Regions from separate parts of the Paenibacillus aurantiacus genome, predicted to be linked through region 2. Evidence: predicted binding sites of a transcription regulator. Region 2 holds the regulator's gene; the other holds the start of a gene.
What was found. Region 2 encodes CtsR, which represses protease genes until heat stress. Its sites were predicted from a motif close to ATGGTCAATAAAGGTCAAACA; they were not measured.

Region 1 (12,086 bases), on a different contig from region 2:
GGTCTTGATACACGATGCGTCCGGCGCCGATGTTCAAGTGGCCAACTTCGGAGTTGCCCATTTGACCTTCCGGCAAACCTACCGCTTCGCCGCTTGCAGTCAGCGTCGTATGCGGATACGTATTCCAGTAGCGGTCGTAATTCGGCTTGTTCGCCTGCGCGACCGCGTTGCCTGTTACGTCATTCCGAAGGCCGAAGCCGTCGAGAATGATCAGCGCAACCGGTTTAGGTGCCGTCATCTTACTTCGCCCCCTCGACCAGCTGGATGTAGGAGGCCGCTTCCAAGCTTGCGCCGCCTACGAGTGCGCCGTCGATGTTCGGTTGAGCCATGTACTCCGCGATGTTGTTCGGCTTTACGCTGCCGCCGTACTGAATGCGTACCGCTGCCGCCGTAGCCGCATCGTACAGGCCTTCAACGACGCCGCGGATGTAAGCAATAACGTCCTCTGCATCTGCGGATGTCGACGATTTGCCGGTGCCGATCGCCCAGATTGGCTCGTACGCGATAACCACGTCAGCCGCTTGCGCCGCGGACAGACCTTGGAACGCCGCTTCGGTTTGCACTTTGCAGACGTCCTTCGTTTGGTTCGCTTCACGCTCTTCCAGCTTCTCGCCTACACAGACGATTGGCAGCAGGCTGTGCTTGAATGCCGCTTGGACTTTCTTGTTCACGATCTCGTCGGTCTCGCCGAAGTAAGCGCGGCGCTCCGAGTGGCCGATGATGACGTATTTCACGCCGAGGTCCTTCAGCATAACGCCGCTGATTTCGCCCGTGAACGCGCCGTTATCTTCGAAGTGAAGATTTTGGGCGCCGATCGCAATGCTCGTTCCTTTAGCCGCTTCAACAAGAGCCGGCAGCGTCGTGTAAGGTGCGCAGATGACGGATTCTACACCGTCAACTGCAGCGACGCCTTTCACGTCCGCAAAGAACGAGACCGCCTCGGACACGGTTTTGAACATTTTCCAGTTACCCGCAATAATCGGTTTACGCATGTTCGAATTCGCTCCTTAACCTATCTCGTACTCGCTTGTTTTAACCCTATTCTCAATAAATCTTATTTATCGTTAAGCGCTACAACGCCTGGGAGCGCTTTGCCTTCCATGAACTCCAGCGATGCGCCGCCGCCCGTGGAGATGAAGTCCATTTTGTCGGCCAGGTGGAATTTCTCCGCTGCCGCCGCCGAGTCGCCGCCGCCGATAACCGTGTAGCCGGACGTCTCTGCGCATGCGCGCGCAACGGCTTGCGTACCGTGGGAGAACGGCTCGATCTCGAATACGCCCATTGGTCCGTTCCACACGACCAGCTTCGAGTTCTTGATGACGTCCGCGTAGATCTCGCGCGTCTTCGGACCGATGTCGATGCCTTCCCATTCAGCCGGAATGCCGTCAATGTCGACGATTTGCGTATTGGCGTTCTTGCTGAAGTCGTCAGCTACGACGATATCAACCGGGATGAGGAAGTTTTTGCCGAGCGACTTGGCTTTCTCGATGAACTCGAGGGCCAGGTCCAGCTTGCTGTTGTCGACGAGCGATTTGCCGATCTCGTGGCCTTGCGCTTTGAAGAAGGTGTAGGACAGGCCGCCGCCGATGATGATGTTGTCCGCGATCTCGATCATTTTGTTGATGACGTCGATTTTGTCTTTAACCTTCGAACCGCCGACGATCGCCGTGAACGGACGCTCCGGGTTGTTCAGCGCTTTGCCGAGCACGTCCAGCTCGCGCTCCATCAGCAGGCCGGATACCGCCGGCAGGTGATGCGCGATGCCTTCCGTCGAAGCGTGCGCGCGGTGAGCCGCGCCGAAAGCGTCATTGACGAACAGATCCGCAAGCTCCGCGAATTGCTTCGCAAGTTCGGCGTCGTTCTTCTCTTCGCCCGGGTAGAAACGAACGTTCTCGAGCAGAAGCACGTCGCCTGCATTCAGAGCCGCGACTTGCGCTTTCACTTCTTCGCCAACCGCTTCGTTTGCTTTCGTCACCGGCTTGCCGAGCAGCTCGGACAGACGGGCTGCTTGCGCCGTAAGACGAAGCTCTTCTACGACTTGGCCTTGCGGACGGCCCATATGGCTCGCCAGGATCACTTTCGCGCCGTTCTCGATCAAGTAGTTGATGGTCGGCAGCGTCTCGCGGATCCGCTTGTCATCCGTGATTGCGCCGTTCTCTACAGGCACGTTGAAGTCCACACGCACAAAAACGCGTTTGCCGCTCAATTCGACGTCGCGTACACTCTTCTTGTTCATTGCGTTTCCCTCCCGGTATGTTGAACCCCTATCCCATGTCGGCTTCAGAGTCCGCTATCTATATCCACGCTCCACTGCTATCCTATGGCTGTCCCTCTTGACCGGGGACATGCTCGTTATGGTCTCGTTTAAGTATGACAAACTGTAGCGAAGGAGCTGCGGTCAGCAGCTCCTTCGTCTCTATTCAAAAGTCGGCTATTACAGACCTTTGGATGCGATATATGCAGCCAGGTCAACAACGCGGTTGGAGTAGCCCCACTCGTTGTCATACCAGGAAACGACTTTAACCATGTTGCCTTCTACAACCATCGTCGACAGCGCGTCGATCGTCGAGGAAGCTGGGTCGCCGTTGTAGTCGCTCGATACAAGCGGCTCTTCGGAGAAGTTAAGGATGCCTTTCAGCGGGCCTTCGGAAGCGGATTTCAGCGCAGCGTTGACTTCTTCAACCGTTACGTTGACTTTCAGCTCAGCAACGAGGTCCGTTACGGAAACGTTAGGCGTAGGAACGCGCATAGCCATGCCGTTCAGTTTGCCTTTCAGCTCAGGCAGTACCAGGGATACCGCTTTAGCAGCGCCCGTGGACGAAGGAATGATGTTCTCAGCAGCTGCGCGAGCACGGCGCAGGTCTTTGTGAGGAACGTCGAGAACGGATTGGTCGTTCGTGTACGAGTGAACAGTCGTCATCATGCCTTTAACGATGCCGAACTTGTCGTTCAGGACTTTCGCGAATGGCGCCAGGCAGTTCGTCGTGCAAGAAGCGTTGGAGATAACCGTGTGAGCGGATGGATCGTATTTGGCTTCGTTTACGCCCATAACAACGGTGATGTCTTCGTTCGTAGCTGGAGCGGAGATGATAACTTTCTTCGCGCCGCCTTTCAGGTGAAGCTCGGCTTTTTCTTTCGCCGTGAAGATACCCGTCGATTCAACGACGATCTCTGCGCCTACGGATGCCCAAGGAAGGTTCTCTGGGTTACGCTCAGCGAATACTTTGATTTCTTTGCCGTTTACGATCAAGGCGCCTTCTTTAGCTTCTACGGTGCCTTCGAATTTGCCGTGCGTCGTGTCATATTTGAGCAGGTGAGCCAGCGTGTTCGTGTCTGTCAGGTCGTTGACTGCAACGATCTCTACGTTCGGGTTGTTGAAAGATGCGCGGAATACGTTGCGGCCGATACGGCCAAATCCGTTAATACCTACTTTTACCATGTTAGTTCTGCCTCCTAAAGGTAATTTTCAATATATCTCAAGACCTCGTGCAAGCACTGCCTTGCGGCTTTGCTCGCGTCGGTCAAGATCACGTATTGCTATTCGAAGCTTCCCGGTCGAGCAGCGCGGCGATCTCTAGCGCGGCCGCCTCATCGGTGACGAGCACATCGTCGTGCCCGAATTGCATAATCGCGGCAATTGCTTCGCCCTTGCTGCGTCCGCCAGCGATCGCAATGACCACTTCGGTCGCCATGATGTCTTCGAGCCGCAGTCCAATAGTAGGCATGCGGTGTACGACGGTGCCGGTCCGGTCGAAATAATACCCGAACGCCTCGGCGTGCGCCCCTTCCGATTGCAAAGCCTCGAAGAAGGTCGCGTCCAGCCGTCGTCTGCGTGCCATGACCATAGCGTCCCCGATGCCGTGTACGACAATGCGGGCGCTTCGGATGACATCCACGATTTCTCGCACGTTCGGTTCCTGCATGAGCGTCGTGTACGCTTCTTCGCCCAGATGATCCGGTACGTGCAGCAGCCGGTATTGCGCTCCCGTCCGTTTGGCCATCGTAGAAGCCAGCGTATTCGCCTGATAGTCCATGCTTTCGCCGAGTCCGCCTCGTGCAGGCACGAACCAATTACCTTTCAGCGGCGTCTGCGTCGTCAGCTGATTGGCTACTTGCGCAAGTGTCGTGCCGCCAGTGATCGCGACGACGTCGTCTTTCTCCATATACTTGCGCAGCACGGCGCATCCGGCTAAGCCAAGCTCGCGTTTGGTATGCCGCGAAGTATCGGAATCGCCAGGCACAATCACGACCTGCTTCAATCCATACCGGGTGCGAATGCGTTCCTCCAGATCAGACAAGCCGAACATCTGCTGATAGTGCGGCTCCATCTCGTCCAGAAGTTTCTTACCCTCTTCTGTAATGCGCATACCGCCTGCCTCGATCTGAAGCAGTCCTTGCGATTTCAGAAAATCGGTCTCGGCCCGTAATACCCGCTCCGTCATCTCGAGCGAGGCTGCCAGCGTGCGGCGTCCGATCATATCAGAGAGCATCACCTGGCGGAGGATGAGATAACGCTTCTTCATCACAACGAGCAGATCCGGCAGGAGCTTCTGTTGTATTTCGATGAGAGACTGCATGCTGCTCACATCCACTCCATTATTGCCGAATTGGGCCCCAAACTAACAGGGACACGAAGCGTCCCACCTGTTCATTTTAAGTCCCACCTTTATTGTACTCCAATCCTCTAGGAGGAGCAAGTTGGGTTTTCCAAATGAAACCGGTTACCGGTGCCCTTTTGCATATTTTTTTCTTTTTGAAGCTACTTGCATTTTCGTTTTGTTTGGGTTACAATGAATCTCGCTATCGCTTATTGAATACGCGCCCGTGGTCCAATGGATATGACGTAGGCCTCCGGAGCCTGAGATCGAGGTTCGATCCCTCGCGGGCGCGCCATCTAACTTCACAACTGAACGAATAACGCAGCAACAACCGGCCATGGCCGGTTTTTTTGTTTTTATAGTCTGACCATTTTTGACTTTTGCGAAGCAATCCGGTATGATGAGCTTACGCTAACATAGCCTGCCCCGGATCGGGTTTTAAACCCGCGGGCCGAGGCAATACTTGATAACCATTAAGGAGGGACTTGGACATGAATTTCGTACCTATGGTCATTGAGCAAAGCAACCGCGGCGAACGCGCCTACGACATTTACTCCCGTCTGTTAAAGGATCGCATCGTCTTCCTCGGCACGCCGGTGAACGACGTCGTCGCCAACTCCATCATCGCGCAATTGCTTTTTCTGGCGGCGGATGATCCGGAGAAAGACATTTCGCTTTACATCAACAGTCCTGGCGGTTCAGTCTCCGCAGGTCTCGCCATATTCGATACGATGCAGTTCATCAAGCCGGATGTCTCCACGATCTGCGTCGGACTCGCTGCTTCCATGGGCGCATTCCTGCTGGCCGCTGGCGCCAAAGGTAAACGTTTTGCCCTTCCGAACAGCGAAGTCATGATTCACCAGCCGCTCGGCGGCGCGCAAGGACAGGCAAGCGATATCGAGATCCGCGCCAAACATATCCTCAAGACCCGCGACACGCTCAACCGGATCTTGTCCGAGCGTACGGGACAGCCGCTGGAGAAAATCGAGCGCGATACGGACCGCGACTATTTCATGAGCGCAGCAGAAGCAGCCAACTACGGCCTCGTCGATAAGGTCATCGAGAAACTGTAACACTCCTCATATTCATAAAGACCCGGCAGCTCGCATGCCGGGTCTTTATTTATTCTCCAGACACGAAATCCTCTTATTATCACAGAAGCTTCGCGTTGTCAAGAAATATTCAATGCTCCGAATTCATGACCACGCCAAGCCGCTTTCATGATACGATGTACTAAATCATTCCAATTACACCTTACGTTAGGGCATATCAAATTTTATTTTATGGAGTTGCTTTCGTTATGAATCGATCACAATCTGCCGCAAGTGTTCGCTCCTTTCTTCGTCACGAGAGTGAAGATCCTGCGTTTTATGAATCTTATCCTCCTGCGTTCGGCGTCTCCTTCATCCGGGAATCGGACAATTCGCCGTCCGAGCCGAATATTTATTTGCCCATGCAAGACAAATCGATGCTGCTTCGCCCGCTTAGCGATACGCACCTCTTAGAGGTCTATCACGAAGCCAAAGCGATGCGTCTGTCGCACGAATTCATCGCCCTCATCGAACAAGCGCTTGAACAGCGCGGCATCTCGCTTATCGACAACGACAACAATTAACCGCGCGACTTCACTTCCTACGAGAACCGGTCGTCATACAAGCCCAGAGAAAAAGGCAGCTGCCGTCACCGGCAGCTGCCTTTTTCTTATTGCATATCGTAGGAAACGGTCACGCTCGTGCCGATCGTGATCTCGCCGGTCTGCACGGAGCTTCCGCCCGCCATGTCGGCCGTGGATTCCGCCATGAGCTTCGCCGTTTGGAAGATCGGCACGCTCGCGACGTTCCCCTGCGTAATGTTGACCACTTGTTTCACCGCGCGGCCGCCGGCTTTCGCGAGCACGTCGGCTTTGCGCTTCGCCTGGGCCATCGCCTTCTCCATGGCCTGCAGTTCGTATTGCTCTTGATTCTCCACATCGAACCGGATCCCGTCAATGCGGTTGGCCCCAGCGGTCGATAAGTTATCCAGCAGCGCGCCGATGCCGTCGAGTTTGCGACTCGTAATCTCGATACTGTGCGTCGCGGTGTACCCGATAATTTTGCTCGTGCCGTCCTTCTCATTGTACTGATACTGCGGCTGAACATAGAAGCCCGTCGTCTTCACGTCTTTCTTATCCAACTTGTAGGTCGTGAAGAGCAGCTTCTCGATCGAAGCGAATTGGGCCGCGTTCTTCGCCTGCGCTTCCTTGGCCGTCGCCGCTTTCGTCTCCACCCCGACATTCATGTATGCCACATCCGGCGCGACCTTAATCTCGCCCTTACCCTCTACCGTAATCAGTCCCCGCTCTACGCTCACCGTCTCCGCCGCCTTTACGAAGGGGGTTGGACCGCCGGCCCCGATTATCGTTCCGAACCCGATCGCCACCGCGAGCGCGGGCACCAATAGCAGCATCGGCCGCTTTTTCCCTTTGCTTGTCTTACTCTGCTGCTCCGTCTGTCCGTCATGCGTGAATCGTGTCATCGCATCCCAACACCCTTCTTCTTGGTTTGTGACTACTAAACGTATTCGCTGCCCGAATTGTTGCACGTCCTTAAGCATTTCCGCTTCGACGGTGAATCAACAGCCTGCTTATGACGGATATGCCCGTTCCGCAGCCTCAAGAGGTGCGCCTCCCAGCACGCGCGAAACTAAAAAAAGCCCCCTTCCGGGAGCTCTTCCTTTGGTCCATTATTGGTTCTCCAGTTCTTCCTTGCTGACCAGGTTCACTAAAGCGGTTACAGCTTGATCGGCGTCCGATCCTTCCGCGCTGATTGTCACCTCGGTACCGGAGCTGATGGCCAGGCTCATAATACCCATAATCGATTTCGCGTTCACTTTCTTATCGTCCTTCTCTACGAAGACTTCGGACGAGAACTTGTTCGCTTCCTGAACGAAAAGCGCGGCCGGTCTTGCGTGGAGACCTGTTTTCAGACGAACGACAACCGGGTGCCTTGTCATCAAAACCTTACCCCCTATACGAAATTCAATCGTGCGATTCACGAGTGCAAAACGTCATTTTAATCAACATTATATCACTTTTGTTGCGCAAGCACTAGCCTTGCACTTAGCCATTCCGTAACTTTTCCGCAATCTCGTCGATTTTGCGCAGCCGATGGTTGACGCCGGACTTGCTCACCTTGCCCTTAAGCATCTCCCCGACTTCCTTCAAGTTCATGTCCGGATGCATGAGACGGATTTCGGCAACTTCTCGCAGCTTATCGGGCAGGCTATCGAGGCCGACTTGTTTCTGCAGCAGCTTTATATTATCGATTTGACGCACGGCGGCGCCGATCGTCTTATTCAAATTCGCCGTCTCGCAGTTGACGATGCGATTGACGGAATTGCGCATGTCGCGCATAATGCGGACGTCCTCGAACTTAAAGAGCGCCTGATGCGCGCCGATAATGTTCAAAAGCTCGATAATTTTCTCGCCCTCTTTCATGTAGAAGATAAAGCCTTTCTTCCGCTCGATGCATCTAGCGTTCAAGTCGAACTTGTTGGCCAGTTCTACGAGCGCCTGGCAATGCTCTTCATACATGCAGGCGATCTCCAGATGATAAGAGGAACCCTCCGGATTGTTGACCGATCCGCCAGCGAGGAACGCCCCGCGCAAATAAGATCGTTTGCAGCACGATTTGCGGAGCATCTCCTTGTCTATGCCCTGATTGAACATGAAACCTTCGGAGACGATACGCAGCTCGCTTAGAATCTCTTGCACGTTGACCGGGATGCGGACAATGTAGACATTGTTTTTCTTTAGCCGCATCTTCTTGCGCACGAGCAGTTCGGTATGTACCGCAAACTGTTTTTTGATCAGCGAATAGATTCGCCTTGCGATTGCGGCGTTCTCTGTCGAGATATCGAGTATGACTTTGCGATTGGAGAGTTGAACGGAGCCGTTCATTCGAATGAGCGCGGACAGTTCCGCCTTTTCGCAGCACGGATCGGCTTCAATCATCGTCAATTCTTTCTTCGTTTGCGCTGCAAAAGACATCGTTGTTCACCTCTTTCGATTCATCCAATCTTCGACAAGCTGATAAATATGGTGACTCAGCCGCGCCGCGTCGTGCCGCAAATACGTGCGGAACAGCACAAGCCGGTCGGCAATGACCTTGTAGCCTCGGCTCTGGACTTCCTCCAGATCCAAATGGACGGCCTTGGCGCCTTTCTCGGCGTAACGTTCTTGCACCTGCGGCGGAATTTCGCCGTTGTTCACGATGACATAGTCGAACAGATGCTTGCCGATATGGGCATGCACCGCGTCGAGATGATCCCCGACCGAATAATCGTCCGTCTCGCCCGGTTGCGTCATGACGTTGCAGACGAACATCTTGACCGCATCCGATTCGACGATCGCTTCAGCTAACTTCGGCACGAGCAGGTTCGGTATAATGCTCGTATATAGACTTCCCGGTCCAATCAGGATGGCATCCGCTTCCCGAATCGCTTCGACCGCTTCTTCCAGCGGCTCGACCTCTGCCGGCTCGATGAATACCCGCTTGATCGCTTGCCCCGCCTTCGGGATGTTCGATTCCCCCGTTACAATGGAGCCATCCTCCATCTCGGCGTGCAGCACGATCGCTTGCCCCGCCGCCGGAAGCACGCGCCCCCGAACGGCCAATACCCGGCTTAATTCCCGGACGCCCGTCACGAAATCGCCCGAGATTTCCGTCATCGCCGCCAGCATGAGATTGCCTAGACTATGTCCGGCAAGCCCCGCTCCTGTATTGAACCGGTATTGCAGCATCTGGGCGAGCAATGGTTCGACGTCCGCAAGGGCGATGAGCACGTTGCGGATATCGCCGGGCGGCGGCATTTGGAGCTCGCTGCGCAGGATGCCCGAGCTGCCCCCGTCGTCCGCCACCGTCACGATGGCGGTAATATCAAGCGGCTTCTCCTTCAATCCCCTCAGCATAACGGAGAGCCCCGTACCGCCGCCGATGACGACAATACGGGGAAGTCGTTCTTCTGGTGTCGTGCGTTTCTGCTTCATCCGTTCACCTCTAGTGCCGATCGCGTTCCGCATCGCGGTGGCTGACCCGGATCGTCTCGGTATCGCTTGCGCCCAGCATGCGGCCCAAGTATTCGGCGATCGCGACCGAGCGATGTTTGCCGCCCGTGCAGCCGATCCCGATGACGACCTGGCTCTTGCCTTCTTTGCGGTATTGCGGAATAAGGAATTGCAGCATATCGAGCAGCTTTGTCAGGAATGTTTGCGTCTCCGGCCACTTCATGACGTAGTCGTACACTTCAGGATCCTGGCCCGTGTTCGGGCGCAGCTGCTCGACGTAATGGGGATTCGGAAGAAAACGAACGTCGTAAATCAAGTCCGCGTCAATCGGGATGCCGTACTTGAACCCGAACGAGGTAACATTGACCGAAATCGAGCTTTGGTCCACGTTCGTGAATCGCGACATGATCCGGTCCTTCAACTGCAGCGGCTTCAAGCTGCTCGTGTCGATCACCTGCGTCGCCCAGCCCTTCAAATCTTCCAGCAGGCGGCGTTCATGCTGAATGCCTTCCAGCGGAAGCCCTTCGGGAGCAAGCGGGTGGCGCCGGCGGCTTTCCTTATAGCGCTGCACGAGCACGCTATCCGTCGCGTCGAGAAACAGAATCTCGTACCCGATCGTGTAGTGGTCCTTCAAATAATTCAGCGACTCCGATAACGCCGTGAAAAACTCCCGTCCACGCAGGTCGATGACCAGCGCGACCTTGCCGATTTTGCCGTTCGACTGCTCGATCAGCTCGGCGAATTTCGGGATCAGCACCGGAGGTAAATTGTCGACGCAGAAAAAACCGAGATCCTCGAGGCTCTGCACCGCGATCGTTTTGCCCGCGCCCGACATCCCTGTGATGATGACCAGTTTCGCCATCGCCGTTCCCGTTTCCATCGCCGGTTCCTCCTACCCAAATCGAAAATAACGCCGTCCGGCGCCGAAGCGCCGAACCGTAGGCGTCTTATGTGAAAGCAAGCTCTGCTCGTTGATCGTCAGACCTGCTTCAATTACGAACGAATAATAAGTCCTGCCGCGCCGACGACGCCTGCGTTGTTGCCCAGTACGGCCGGCACGATTTCCACGCCTTCTGCGACGATATCCGGCGTTGCCTTTTGGAAGGCCTCACGGATCTGCTCGAACAAGAACTCGCCTGCCTTGGAAACGCCGCCGCCCACAATGAAACGCTGAGGGTTCAGCACGACCGCGACTTGCGCCATGGACTTGCCCAAGTAGTACGCTGCGCGCGTCACGATGCGGGCTGCCACTTCGTCGCCTGCCTTCGCCGCGTCCACGACATCCTTGGCCATAATGTTCGGCACGAACGACAGGGACGTCCGGTCGCCGCGTTCTACCGCGTCCTTCGCCATGCGGATGATGCCCGTCGCGGACGATACGGTCTCCAAGCAGCCCATTTTGCCGCAGCCGCATTGAATCGCTTCCAGGTCCGGCACGATGGACATATGGCCGAGCTCGCCCGCCATGCCCGCGAAGCCCTCCACGATTTTGCCGCCGATGATGATGCCGCCGCCAACGCCCGTACCGAGCGTGTAGCAGACGCAGTGATCCACGCCGCGACCCGCGCCGGCCCAAGCTTCGCCAAGCGCCGCAACGTTCGCGTCATTGTTGACGAGCACCTTCTTGCCAAGCTTCTCTTCGAGAATCGCCTTCAGCGGTACGTTGCGGAAGCCGAGATTCGGGGAAAATTTAATGATGCCGTTCGGAATATCGAGAAAACCGGCGGTACCGACGCCGACGCCCTCCACTTGTTCCCAGCTGTACGGAGATTGCTCGACGATGAGCCGCGCGTAGGAAGCGATATTGTTGCACGCCACTTCCGTGCCTTTATCGGCCTCCGTCGGTCCTTCGTACGTATGAAGCAGTGCGCCGTTCAAATCGCAAATCCCTACTTTGACGGAAGTGCCGCCGATATCTACGCCAACAACAATTTTCTCAGACATGAATAAAGCCACCTCTACAATAATGGTTGGGTTGCTGCTGTTCCCACTATAAGTGACGCCAAAGGAGGCGGTCAAGACTCTCTAGCAGGAGCGGCGCGTTGACGCGAAACGACGCTGCCTGGATCAGATCCGGCAGCGTCCCTTCAGTTGGCGTCCGGCGATGCGGCCGCCTTAACCTTGCTTGAATTACAACGACTGACTCCAATCATGAACCGCGTGTCCTTCGAGGAACTTCTCGCAATCGAGCGCCGCCATACAGCCGCTGCCCGCCGCGGTGACCGCCTGTCTGTACTTGTTGTCTTGCACGTCGCCGCAGGCAAAGATGCCCGGGATACTCGTCTCGCTCGTGCCCGGCTTCGTGATCAGATAGCCGGTCTCGTCGACCTCCAGCTGGCCGCCAAGGAACTTCGTGTTCGGCGTGTGGCCGATCGCCACGAAGATGCCGTTCGTCTCCAGTACTTCCTCTTCGCCGCTCGCGTTGTTGCGAACCTTAAGTCCCG
Region 2 (12,086 bases):
TTTCTGCCGATGCCGAACTCCGCTGGCCAAGCAGAAAGGACGCATAAGGCAAATCCTCCGGCGTCGTGATTTTGATGTTGGTATACTCGCCTTCAGCTACCGTTACGACTATGCCGCCATACCGTTCGACCACGACCGCGTCGTCGGTGCCGACGAAGCCGTCCGCGACCGCGCGTTCATGCGCTTCCACAAGCCGAGCATGCCGAAAAGCTTGCGGCGTTTGAATCGCCCACAAGCTTCTCCGGTCCGGCGTCGCCGTGATTACGCCGGCTTCATTGACTTGCTTGATTGTATCCTTAACGGGAACGGCCAGCACGCAAGCCTCGGAACGCTCCGCCTCGCGCATGCACCGGCGGACCGCTTCGGCGCTGACGAGCGGACGCACGCCGTCATGTACCATGACCCACTCCGTGCCGATCGCCCGCAGGCCGCGCAGTACCGAATGCTGACGCTCGCTTCCGCCCTCTACGACCGCCGTTACTTTCGACAGGCCATATTCGCGCGCGAACGTCTCGCAGCGGGATACGTCGCTTTCACCGACGACCAGCACAACCTCTTCGACATCGGCCATGCCTTGGAACAGTTCCATCGTATGTACAAGCACCGGCTTGTCCTGCAGCAGCAAATATTGCTTGCTTTCTTTGGTCCCCATCCGCGTGCCGCGTCCCGCAGCTACGATGACGACGCCCCATTGCGCCTTCGTTCCCGGCATTCCCTTCAACCGCCTCGCTGTAAACTCGCCATGCCTTCGTAACGGCATCGCACGCTTACTATCATACCGTGTTACAGCGCTTTTTCCAACAACTTCGGCTTCGCGAAAATCATCCGTCCCGCCGACGTTTGCAGCACGCTCGTTACGAGGACCTCCATCGTCGTGCCGATAAAGTCCCGTCCGCCTTCGACGACGATCATCGTGCCGTCATCCAGATACGCGACGCCTTGGCCGTGCTCCTTGCCGTCCTTAATGACCTGAACGACGATTTCTTCGCCCGGCAATACGACCGGCTTGACCGCATTGGCCAGATCGTTGATGTTCAGCACCGACACGCCCTGCAGTTCGCACACTTTGTTCAAGTTGAAGTCATTGGTCACCACTTTGCCGTGAAGCGCCTTCGCCAGCTTGACCAGTTTGCTGTCGACTTCGCCTTCTTCCATATCGCCTTCATAGATGAGCACCTTCACGTCGAGTTCCTTCTGGATCTTGTTCAATATATCCAGACCACGCCGCCCCCGATTGCGTTTGAGCAGATCCGACGAATCCGCGATGTGCTGCAGCTCTTCTAGTACGAATTCCGGAATGACGAGCGTCCCCTCGATAAACCCGGTTTTGCAAATATCGGCGATCCGGCCATCGATAATGACGCTGGTGTCCAAAATTTTATGTTCCTCGTAGGTGCTGTCCTCGCTCGGACCAGCCGCTTTCGCACGCTGCGCGAGCAACGCGCCGACGCCCGCTTCCAGCTCCGTTTGTTTGCTCAGTCCAATCCGTAAGCCGAAGTAACCGAAGAATAACGTCATGCATACCGGTATGAATAGCCCGATGCCGGACAAACCCGATACGGCCGGATAAAGCAGCGCCGACAAAACAAGTCCGCCGGCAAGTCCCGCTCCGCCGGATAAAAGCTGTCCCATTGGCAGCGACGACGCGCGTTCCGCTCCCCGTTCCACCAATCGAATAATCGTGCCCGACAGCATGGTTGCCAAGACAAGACCGCACAACGCGCCGATGCCGGCGTTCAAATAATAACTACCGGACCGTTGGAGCATGCCGTAAGATTGGGTAGCCCACACCGCGCCCGCATTCATCCACCCATACGTTTGCGCTCCGGCCATCCCGCCGAATAACAAGCCAATGGTTTGAATAATTCGTTTCATCACATGAATCCACCTCCATTACAATTATGCGCCAATATTTCACAGGTTAACCGTGGGAAGCTTACACTTTTTGGAGGAAAATCAAGATGATAAAAGTCTTTTGAAATGACCGCCCACGAGGCTTATAATAGAGGGGAGCACTGCCAATCCCGAAATGAGGTGGAATCGATGAGCACCCCGACGCTGGAGCAATTTCAGCAGCAAGTATCCGAACTTCTGCTGCGGCACCGGAGCTTGCTGGATGTGTTATCGAAGTACGGCCAATCCGGCGCGGCCGTTAACCGTGCCGTTGCGAAATCCGTGACCGAATGTGGATGTGTCGAGTTGAACGCACGCAAGCAGGAATACCCTGACGACGTCAATTTGGAACAGGCAAAAACGAAGCTGCATCACCATATTTCCGGCGAACTGTGCGAGCATTGCAAGGACGCCATCAAGAACGAGCTCGGCCGCAATTTGTTCTACATGTCCGCCATGTGCAATTTACTGGACATTAAGCTCGACGAAGTCGTTTCGCACGAGTCGAACAAGTGCGCCACCCTCGGCTTGTTCAACCTAACGTAAGCCCTTTCACCTATGACGAGCGTTACGCACTTATCATAACCGGTCAATAAGACGACAACACAAAGAACCGCCTTGCACCATCCTTCGAGGATGTGCAGGGCGGTTCGTCTATGTCCGGGTTCTTCACCGTTGATCACAATGGATTTACGCACTATGCTCCGATTGCACCGGATCGTCCTGTGCGTCTTTGCGGCGTTTGCGGTTGCGCCAAGGAAGGCGGCGATCAACGTTTTTTTTTAGGCCGTACAGCGCGTAAAGTACGAGCGGCACGAAAATGATTTTGGATAAATGCTGCGGCAGCCAAAGCGCTAGCCCGACCGAGATCAGAACGACGATCGGTACGACCCACACCGCATTGCGAGGTATGCCAACCTTCTTGAAGTTCGGATACTTCACTGTGCTGACCATCAAGAAGGACAATACAAGCGTACTGACCATCAGCACGACGACTGGAATCTCCTTGTGAAACAGCGCAAGCGTGGCAAGCACGCCGCCCGCGGCAGGAATCGGAAGTCCGATAAAGTAACCCGCGTGGCTGGTAATGACGTTAAACCGAGCCAACCGGAGTGCCCCGCAGATCGGGAACAACGCGGTGATAATCCAAGCCGGTGCCGCGCTTAACTCCTGAAAGGCCACGCTGTACATAATGAAAGCCGGCGCTACGCCGAAAGATATGACATCGGATAAGGAATCGAGTTCTTTGCCGAATTCGCTCTGCGCATTCAACGCGCGGGCGACCCGTCCGTCTACCCCGTCCATGAGCATGGCGATGATGACCATCATTGCCGCCAAATCGTACCGCGCATTCTCCGGGAAGATGAGGATAATCGCGACGATGCCTAGAAATAAATTCGCCACGGTGAAAAGACTCGGTATCGATTTCGTAAACATTAAGCTCCACCTCATCTTTACTATGCCCCAAAAGTGAATAAACGCTTGCGTCCATTCACCTGTAAAATCCAACCATTATGGCGCATCTTCACATTGTATGGGATTTAAATTTGCCTGTCAATGAACATCTGCTCTTGGATCCGCTTTAGTCCTTCTTTGATCGCGCGTGCGCGAACCTCGCCAATTCCGTCTACCGCGTCCAACTCCTCGATGGTCGCCATCAGGATGTGCGGAAGATGATCAAAGTGTTCCACCAAGTTGTTCATAATAACCGCCGGCAGCCGCGGAATTTTGCTCAGCAGCCGGTAGCCGCGCGGCGCGACCATCTCTTCCGCGGCTGTCCCCGCATAACCGAGCAGCTTGATAATCGGCGGCACGTCCAGCAAATCCTCGCTCGTCAGCTTACGGATGCTGTTGCGGATGTCACGAATACGTTCCTCGCTCGCTTCCTTCGCATAATCCTTGAGCAAGAACCATAGTTCCTCCTCGACGCCGCCGACAAGCTCCTCCATCTGCATGGAGATTAGTCTGCCTTCCGTCCCCAGCTCATTCACATAGCGTTTGATTTCCATCTTGACCCGGATAACCATTTCTACCCGTTTGACGACATGGGCAACCTCCTGCAGCGTGACGAGCTCTTCGAACTCGGAAGCCGACAGGTTCGTGAACGATTGGCTCAGCACGGCCTTATACTTCTCCAGCGTCTGAATCGCCTGATTCGCCTTCGTCAGAATGACGCCCATCTCTTTCAGCGAATAGCGCAGTTGGCCCTGATAAAGCGTAATGACGTTGCGCCGCTGCGATATCGACACGACGAGTTTTCCCGTCTGCTTGGCCACCCGCTCCGCCGTCCGGTGCCGGATCCCCGTCTCGCTCGACGATATCGAACTGTCCGGGATAAGCTGCGTATTCGCGTATAGTATCCGTTTGCGATCCTCGCTCAGGATGATCGCACCGTCCATTTTGGCCAGTTCATACAAATAGTTCGGGGAGAAATCGCAATTGATGGAGAAGCCGCCATCGACGACTTCCATCACTTCCGGGCTATACCCGACGACGATCAGCGCGCCTGTCTTCGCCCGAAGCACATTCTCCAACCCATCCCGAAATGCTGTGCCGGGTGCAACCATCTGCAGCAGTTGGTTCATTATTTCCTGTTGACTCGGCTCCTTCATTATTTGCCCCCTCTACCCAAGCGCCGCCTTCAGCGCGTCCGAAACCGTTTCGATGCCGATAATTTCAATGCCAGCCGGCGGACTCCAGCCTTTAAGACTTTTCTCCGGCATAATCACGCGTTTGAACCCTAACTTGTGCGCTTCCTTCACTCGCTGCTCGGCCCGGGCCACCGCCCTCACTTCGCCCGTCAGTCCGATCTCGCCAAAAATAACGTCGAACGGCCTGGTTGGCGCGTCACGGAAACTCGAGGCAATGCTGACGGCTGCGGCCAAATCCACCGCCGGTTCGTCCAGCTTCACGCCGCCGGCCACGTTCAGATAAGCGTCCTGTGTCTGCAAAAACATCCCCATTCGCTTCTCCAGCACTGCGATGATAAGCGCCATCCGGTTATGATCGATACCCGTGGACATCCTTCGCGGCGATGGGAAATTCGTGGTGGCCACCAGCGCCTGCAGTTCTACCAGCACCGGACGCGTGCCCTCCATGCTCGCCACGACCGTTGAACCCGATACGCCGAGCGGCCGCTCCGATAAGAACAGCTCAGACGGATTGCTCACTTCGCGCAGACCCGACTCGCCCATTTCGAAGATCCCGATCTCGTTCGTGGAGCCGAAACGATTCTTCACGGCACGCAGCAGACGATAGCTGTGATGACGCTCGCCCTCGAAGTAGAGGACGCAATCCACCATATGTTCAAGCAATCGCGGCCCCGCAATGGCCCCCTCTTTGGTGACATGGCCAACCAGTACGGTCGCAATGCCTTTAATCTTCGCGACCCGCATGAAATGCGCCGTGCATTCCCGCACCTGCGAGACGCTTCCCGGCGCGGACTGCACGCTCGGATCGTACACCGTCTGAATCGAATCGATGACGAGAAAATCGGGCGCCACCGCTTCGATCGCCTCGTTCACCTGATCCATATTCGTTTCGCACAGGACGTACAGCTTATCCGTTAGCGCACCGAGTCGATCTGCGCGCAGTCTCGTTTGGCGAACGGATTCCTCTCCCGAAATGTAAAGCACTTTCAATCCTTTGGAAGCGAGCGCGTGGGAGGTCTGAAGCAGCAGCGTGGATTTGCCGATGCCCGGGTCTCCTCCGACCAGAATAAGCGATCCTGGCATCACGCCTCCGCCAAGCACGCGGTTCAGTTCCTGCAGTCGGGTTTCGATGCGCGGTTCCTGCCCGCTTTCTATGTGTATGATGGGACGCGGCTTTTCTTTCGTCTGAATGAGCGAAGAGCCCATGCCCTGCGTCTTGACGACGGTTTCTTTCTCTTCCACCATCGTGTTCCAAGCACCGCAGCCCGGGCACTTGCCCAGCCATTTCGGCGACTCCGTCCCACAGTCGGTACAAGCGAATTTCACTTTAAGTTTTGCCATTAGCGGCTCCTTCTCATGTGCAAGGGTACATTTCAAAGTTTACCATTGGATGCAGTCATGGTGCTACTTTTTATTACGGCTCGCACGGGACTTGGATTCGTTAACGGGAGTACGATCATACGTTCTCACCTTTTCAAGTGTATCAGTAGACCGCCGTGGAAGCAAAGAAAAAAGGACTCTCCCGTTCGAAACGGGAAAGTCCTCATTCGTTATTATTTGGTCGCAGGCTCTTCTTGCGCCGGTTCCGTATGCGTAACGGTCAGCTGACCGTCTTTCTCGTCGATGACGAGCGTGTCGCCTTTGCTGATTTTGCCGAGCAGCAAATCTTCGGACAGGCGATCCTCGATGTGCTTCTGGATCGCGCGGCGCAGCGGACGCGCGCCATACGCCGGGTCGAAGCCTTCTTTCGCCAGGAATGCTTTGGCCGAATCCGTCAGCGTAAAGTCCACTTCCTGCTCGCGCAGACGTTTGCGAAGCTCCTCGGACATAAGCGTGACGATCTCGGCAATGTGCTCTTGCTCCAGCGAGTGGAATACGATCGTCTCGTCGATCCGGTTCAAGAACTCCGGACGGAAGCTTTTCTTCAGCTCGCCCATGACTTTCTCCCGCATTTGGGAGAAATCGCGGCCTGCATCGTGCACGGCCGTGAAGCCGAGCGACGAATTGCGCTTGATTTGATCCGCCCCGACGTTGGACGTCATGATGATAAGCGTATTGCGGAAGTCGACCACGCGGCCTTTGGAGTCGGTCAGGCGGCCGTCCTCGAGCACTTGAAGCAAAATATTGAATACTTCCGGATGCGCCTTCTCAATCTCGTCGAGAAGAACGACCGAGTATGGTTTGCGGCGTACTTTCTCCGTCAGTTGACCGCCCTCTTCATAGCCGACGTAGCCCGGAGGCGCTCCGACCAGACGGGACGTGGAGTGTTTCTCCATGTACTCCGACATATCGATGCGGATGACCGCATTCTCGTCGCCGAACATCGCTTCCGCAAGCGCGCGGGCAAGCTCCGTTTTGCCGACGCCGGTAGGTCCAAGGAAGATGAACGAGCCGATCGGACGTTTCGGGTCCTTAAGACCGGCACGGGCGCGGCGGATGGCGCGCGAGACCGCTTTGACGGCATCGGTTTGGCCGATGACGCGGTCATGGAGAATATCCTCCATTTTGAGCAGACGCTCGGTCTCTTCTTCGGCCAGCTTGCTGACCGGGACTCCCGTCCAGCTTGCCACGACTTGCGCGATATCCTCTGGCGTCACCTCGGAATCGGTGCGGCCTTGCTTTTCTTTCCACTGGTTGCGCGTCACGTCGAGCTCCTCGCGGAGCTTCTGTTCCGTATCGCGCAGCGCCGCCGCTTTCTCGAACTCCTGGCTTTGCACCGCGGAGTCTTTCTCCTTGCGGATATCCTCCAGACGGTTCTCCAGCTGCTTGAGGTTAGGCGGTACCGTGTACGTTTTCAGCCTTACTTTGGAAGAAGCCTCGTCGATCAGATCGATCGCTTTGTCCGGCAGGAAACGGTCCGTGATATAACGGTCGGACAATTTGACCGCCGCTTCGATCGCGTCGTCCGTGATTTTCACGCGGTGATGCGCCTCGTAACGGTCGCGCAGGCCGGTCAGGATTTGAATGGCCTCTTCCGGCGATGGCTGGTCGACCGTAATCGGTTGGAAGCGGCGCTCCAGCGCGGCGTCTTTCTCGATGTATTTGCGATACTCATCCAGCGTCGTCGCGCCGATGCACTGCAGCTCGCCACGCGCCAAAGATGGCTTCAGGATGTTAGAGGCGTCGATGGCGCCTTCCGCTCCGCCAGCGCCGATGAGCGTGTGAAGCTCGTCGATGAACAGAATGATGTTGCCCGCTTGGCGAATCTCATCCATGATCTTCTTCAGACGGTCCTCGAATTCACCGCGGTACTTCGTGCCTGCTACGACAGAGCCCATATCGAGCGTCATGACGCGTTTGTCGCGGAGCGTCTCTGGAATCTCGCCAGCAATGATCTTCTGTGCCAGCCCTTCGGCAATAGCTGTCTTACCGACACCCGGTTCGCCGATGAGCACCGGATTGTTCTTCGTCCGGCGGCTAAGCACCTGAATGACGCGCTCGATCTCTTTGCTGCGACCGATAACCGGATCCAGATTGCCTTCCTTCGCGTAGGCCGTCAAGTCGCGAGCCAAACCATCCAGCGTCGGCGTGCTCACGTTCGCCGGAGCGCCATGGCTGCTGGAGACCGCTTCGCTGCTGCCAAGCAGCTGCAGCACTTGCTGGCGCGCCTTGTTCAAGCTGATTCCCAAGTTGTTGAGTACCCGCGCCGCAACACCTTCGCCTTCGCGAATAAGACCGAGCAGGATATGCTCCGTGCCGACGTAAGTATGACCGAGCTTGCGCGCCTCATCCATCGACAGTTCGATGACTTTCTTCGCGCGCGGCGTGTAGGCAATGTTCGTCGGCTGCTCCTGTCCGCGCCCGATCAGCGTCTCCACTTCGTCTTGAATCTTCTCCAGACTCAAGCCGAGACCGATCAGCGCTTTCGCCGCGATGCCTTCCCCTTCCCGGTTCAGGCCGAGCAAAATATGCTCCGTGCCAATATTGTTATGACCAAGTCGCACCGCTTCTTCTTGCGCGAGCGCGAGCACCTTCTGCGCACGTTCCGTGAATCTTCCGAACATCATGTTCATACACCCCCATGATTGGATTCGCTTTGCAACTGTTGACGTATTAGTTCAGCGCGCCGGATATCCCGCTGTTCGGCGGTCAATTTCTCTCCCGAATTTTGCTGGAGGAAACCGGGCTGCGTTAATACCATTAATTCATTCATGGCCTTCGACGTCACATGCTGGATCAACCCAAGGTCAATGCCAAGCCTTACATCGGACAGACGCTGTGCGGATTCCTTGGAATCCATGATAGCTGCGTGCGAGAGAATGCCGTAGGATCGGAACACCCGATCTTCGAGCCGAATTCTCGACTCCTGCAGCATACGCGAACGCGCCGCCCTTTCGTGATCGATGATTTGTTTGGCCACGCCGTGCAAGTTATCGATGATCTCGTGCTCGGATTGGCCCAGTGTAATCTGATTCGAAATTTGAAACAGATTGCCAAGCGCTTCGCTGCCTTCACCGTAAATCCCCCGAACCGCCAACCCCACCTGCGTAATCGCCGATAAAATGCGATTGATCTGCTGGGTTAGCACCAAGCCGGGCAAATGCATCATGACCGAGGCCCGGATGCCGGTCCCGACGTTGGTCGGACAGCTCGTCAGATAACCGTGGCGCTCATCGAATGCGTAATCCGCCACTTCCTCGAATATATCGTCAATGCGGCTTGCAAGCTCCCACGCCTCCGTAATTTGAAAGCCCGGGGACAACACCTGGATCCGCAAATGATCCTCTTCGTTCACCATAATACTGATGGACTCGTTACGGCTTAAAATGACCGCACCGCTTCGCGCTTCGTTCGCCAGATTCGGACTAATCAGATGCTTCTCGACGAGCACTCTGCGTTCGAGCTCGCTTAGCTCCGATAGCCGGATGGTTTCGAATTCGCTTATCCCGTTAAGCCGTCCGCTCTCCGGAACTGTCACGAGCCGCTCCATCACTTCGCTGGATTGTTCGGATGTCGCCAGCAGCGGGAAAGGATGGCCCCTTAGATTGCGCGCAATCCGAATACGGCTGCTAATAACGATGTCGGCTTCAGGGCCTGTGCCCTGCATCCAGTCGCTTAACGCATGTTGAGCAAATGATCGATTCGACAAGGCTATTCCTCCCTTCTGCGGCGTATGCGCGCTATCCTTCGGCAACATTGCGTTCTATCTCGCGAATGCGATCGCGCAGCTGGGCCGCGTTCTCGAATTCTTCGCGTTCGATGTGCTCCTGAAGCTCGCGCCGCAGCGTCTCGATTTCTCGTTTCAGCTGGATTGCCGTGCCGGCTCTTTTTGGGACTTTCCCAACGTGTGCTGTTGAGCCGTGTACGCGCTTCAGGATGGGATCGATTTTGTCGCCGAATTGGGAGTAGCACTTGCTGCAGCCGAAACGCCCCATTTTACTGAACTGAGCATAGGTCAGACCGCATTTGTCGCAGCGAACCGGCTGTTTGATCGCGAATCCGCCGCTCGCCCCACCATTGCCCGGTTCAAAATCGAGCAAACCGGATAACAGACTATGAATGGAAAATCCGTTCGGCGTTCCCGGTAGTCCTTCGCCCTTCTCGCGCGCGCAAGATTCACAAATATGAAATTCGTTCTTCTCGCCGCCAACGATCTTCGTAAAATGGAGCGTGGCCGGCCTCTTGCCGCATTCCTGACAAAGCATGGTTGCGTATCCCTCCTCAACGTTTCGCAGCACGCAAAACTCGCTTCGAAAGCATGCGCCTAAAGCTTCGCATCCATACATGTCCTTTACACGGAGTCGGATGTCTTATACGGCTTCTTCTAAGCGAACAGTTCTCATTTCACAAGAAGCGTAATAAGCATGGCTTTGAGCAATCTCGCTCGGACTTCGTCGCGTATCGGAAGCTTGAGCGCGATCACATCGCGCGATATTGCGGCCCGAATCAGGTTCGCTTCGCGCTTCGAGATCATCTCCGCTTCTTCCAGCTGATAAATCAGCCCTTCCGCGGCCGCTTGATCGACTTCATTGCCAATCGTCTGCGCGATATGACCTTGAATCGTCTTGAGCGTCGGAAGTTCAACGCGTTGTATGCGTATGTAGCCGCCGCCGCCGCGCTTGCTCTCGACCAAATACCCTTTCTCCAATGTAAAGCGGGTGCTAATGACGTAATTGATTTGCGAAGGCACGCAAGAAAATCGGTCCGCCAAGTCATTGCGCTGAATTTCAACCGATCCATCCGTGCTTTCTTGGAGCATGCCTTTCAAATACTGCTCGATTAAATCGGAAATGTTGCGCACGTCGCCAACCTCCCTACAGCTGACAAACAACGATTCCGCCGGCCAATACCGGAAAAGTCAAACAAATCAGTTTAGTTGACTTTGACTTTCTTTGACTTTAACTACATTATACGCGTTTTTACCCAAAGGTCAATAGCACGCAATGCCGATTCTGTACACCCTATAGATTGGGCTGCAAGCTTGCATTTATGCGCCAGGATTGACCCAACATCGAAGGGAGTTGGTCGGTCGTCACTACATGCGAATACTCACTGATAAAAAATTTGGTCAAACATCGCATGAAACAATGCTTGGCAATTACCGCCGGCTGCCAAAGAACCATTAATGCATAGTTGTCAATGCGTAAAAGAGATTCTGCCGATCGATAACGGCGAGCTGACTAGCTCTTACGCTTGTTAACAGCCGCACATAATTACCCTATAGGTCAGCAGCGTCAAACAAGAATTGCTTTTGATGCATCGGAAATCTGTGCATATACCACTTACCGCCGGATTCTATCTTATATTATTCATTCTAGTATTATGACTATTTTACCCAGTTATCAACAAGTTAATAACTCGTAAAAAATCGAAAACAAGTAAACTGGTCATGTGTGGAAGGTGGATAACTGTGTGAATATGTGCAAAAGCGCGACAGTTCAAACGACTTATCCCCCACGCCGGCGCTTCCACTACAAACTGCAGCTGACGATGAAGCACCATCTATGACAAATCAAGCTGCCGGTGAATAGTCTCATCACTCAGCAGCTTTTCCCACGTACAAGTTATTCGGTTGGTCCGGCGTACTCGAAGCTACTTTAATGCTCCGCAGTCCTCCAAAATTTGTGCAACTCGTTCCGCATCCTCAGCATCGACAATGACCGTCAACAAAATATCCCTGCCCGAAACCCGATTCTCCGGGCCGCCCGAGCTCATGCCGCTTGCACTAACACTCGCTGCCGCTAATACGCCAGCATCCGGATTATCAAAATCCCCGTTCAAGGTCAGACGCCCGAGTCCCTGGAAATCGCCTGCGTATGGATTTATAGTATTGCTTACGCCGCCGCCTGGATAACCGTCAAACCGGTCAATAGCTGATGCAATAACCGTTATGTCTTTCATGTTCGTCAACGCCGCTTCCGCTTGATCCGGACGATTAAAGTACGCCAAGAATGCCTTTTCCGCCATGTTGGTATCACCTCATACACATGTGTTATCGAATAAGAACGCTGTTAGTGTTTCTTCAAACTCTAACGGTTATCCACATGCGGATAACATGGGAAACAACAAAAAACCGACCACATCACTGTGATCGGTCATTCG

Region 1: the regulator CtsR is predicted to act here: its motif matches at 4,959-4,979, upstream of clpP (ATP-dependent Clp endopeptidase proteolytic subunit ClpP).

Annotation. Positions count from the first base shown of each region.
Region 1 is NZ_JBHMDO010000008.1:21,863-33,948, reverse strand. It holds gene gpmI (2,3-bisphosphoglycerate-independent phosphoglycerate mutase) at 1-238, opposite strand, end outside; gene tpiA (triose-phosphate isomerase) at 240-992, opposite strand; gene ACFFSY_RS03405 (phosphoglycerate kinase) at 1,055-2,236, opposite strand; gene gap (type I glyceraldehyde-3-phosphate dehydrogenase) at 2,435-3,439, opposite strand; gene ACFFSY_RS03395 (sugar-binding transcriptional regulator) at 3,528-4,577, opposite strand; tRNA gene ACFFSY_RS03390 (tRNA-Arg) at 4,819-4,893, shown strand; gene clpP (ATP-dependent Clp endopeptidase proteolytic subunit ClpP) at 5,090-5,671, shown strand; gene ACFFSY_RS03380 (sporulation histidine kinase inhibitor Sda) at 5,899-6,213, shown strand; gene ACFFSY_RS03375 (SIMPL domain-containing protein) at 6,300-7,112, opposite strand; gene ACFFSY_RS03370 (HPr family phosphocarrier protein) at 7,320-7,589, opposite strand; gene whiA (DNA-binding protein WhiA) at 7,696-8,625, opposite strand; gene mgfK (gluconeogenesis morphogenetic factor MgfK) at 8,632-9,624, opposite strand; gene rapZ (RNase adapter RapZ) at 9,635-10,522, opposite strand; gene ACFFSY_RS03350 (ROK family glucokinase) at 10,636-11,586, opposite strand; gene trxB (thioredoxin-disulfide reductase) at 11,773-12,086, opposite strand, start outside.
Region 2 is NZ_JBHMDO010000043.1:49,774-61,859, forward strand. It holds gene ispD (2-C-methyl-D-erythritol 4-phosphate cytidylyltransferase) at 1-712, opposite strand, end outside; gene ACFFSY_RS26725 (PIN/TRAM domain-containing protein) at 784-1,875, opposite strand; gene ACFFSY_RS26730 (nucleoside triphosphate pyrophosphohydrolase family protein) at 2,044-2,439, shown strand; gene pssA (CDP-diacylglycerol--serine O-phosphatidyltransferase) at 2,584-3,330, opposite strand; gene disA (DNA integrity scanning diadenylate cyclase DisA) at 3,435-4,505, opposite strand; gene radA (DNA repair protein RadA) at 4,518-5,885, opposite strand; gene clpC (ATP-dependent protease ATP-binding subunit ClpC) at 6,098-8,551, opposite strand; gene mcsB (protein-arginine kinase McsB) at 8,554-9,633, opposite strand; gene mcsA (protein-arginine kinase activator protein McsA) at 9,665-10,189, opposite strand; gene ACFFSY_RS26765 (CtsR family transcriptional regulator) at 10,324-10,785, opposite strand; gene ACFFSY_RS26770 (hypothetical protein) at 11,577-11,951, opposite strand.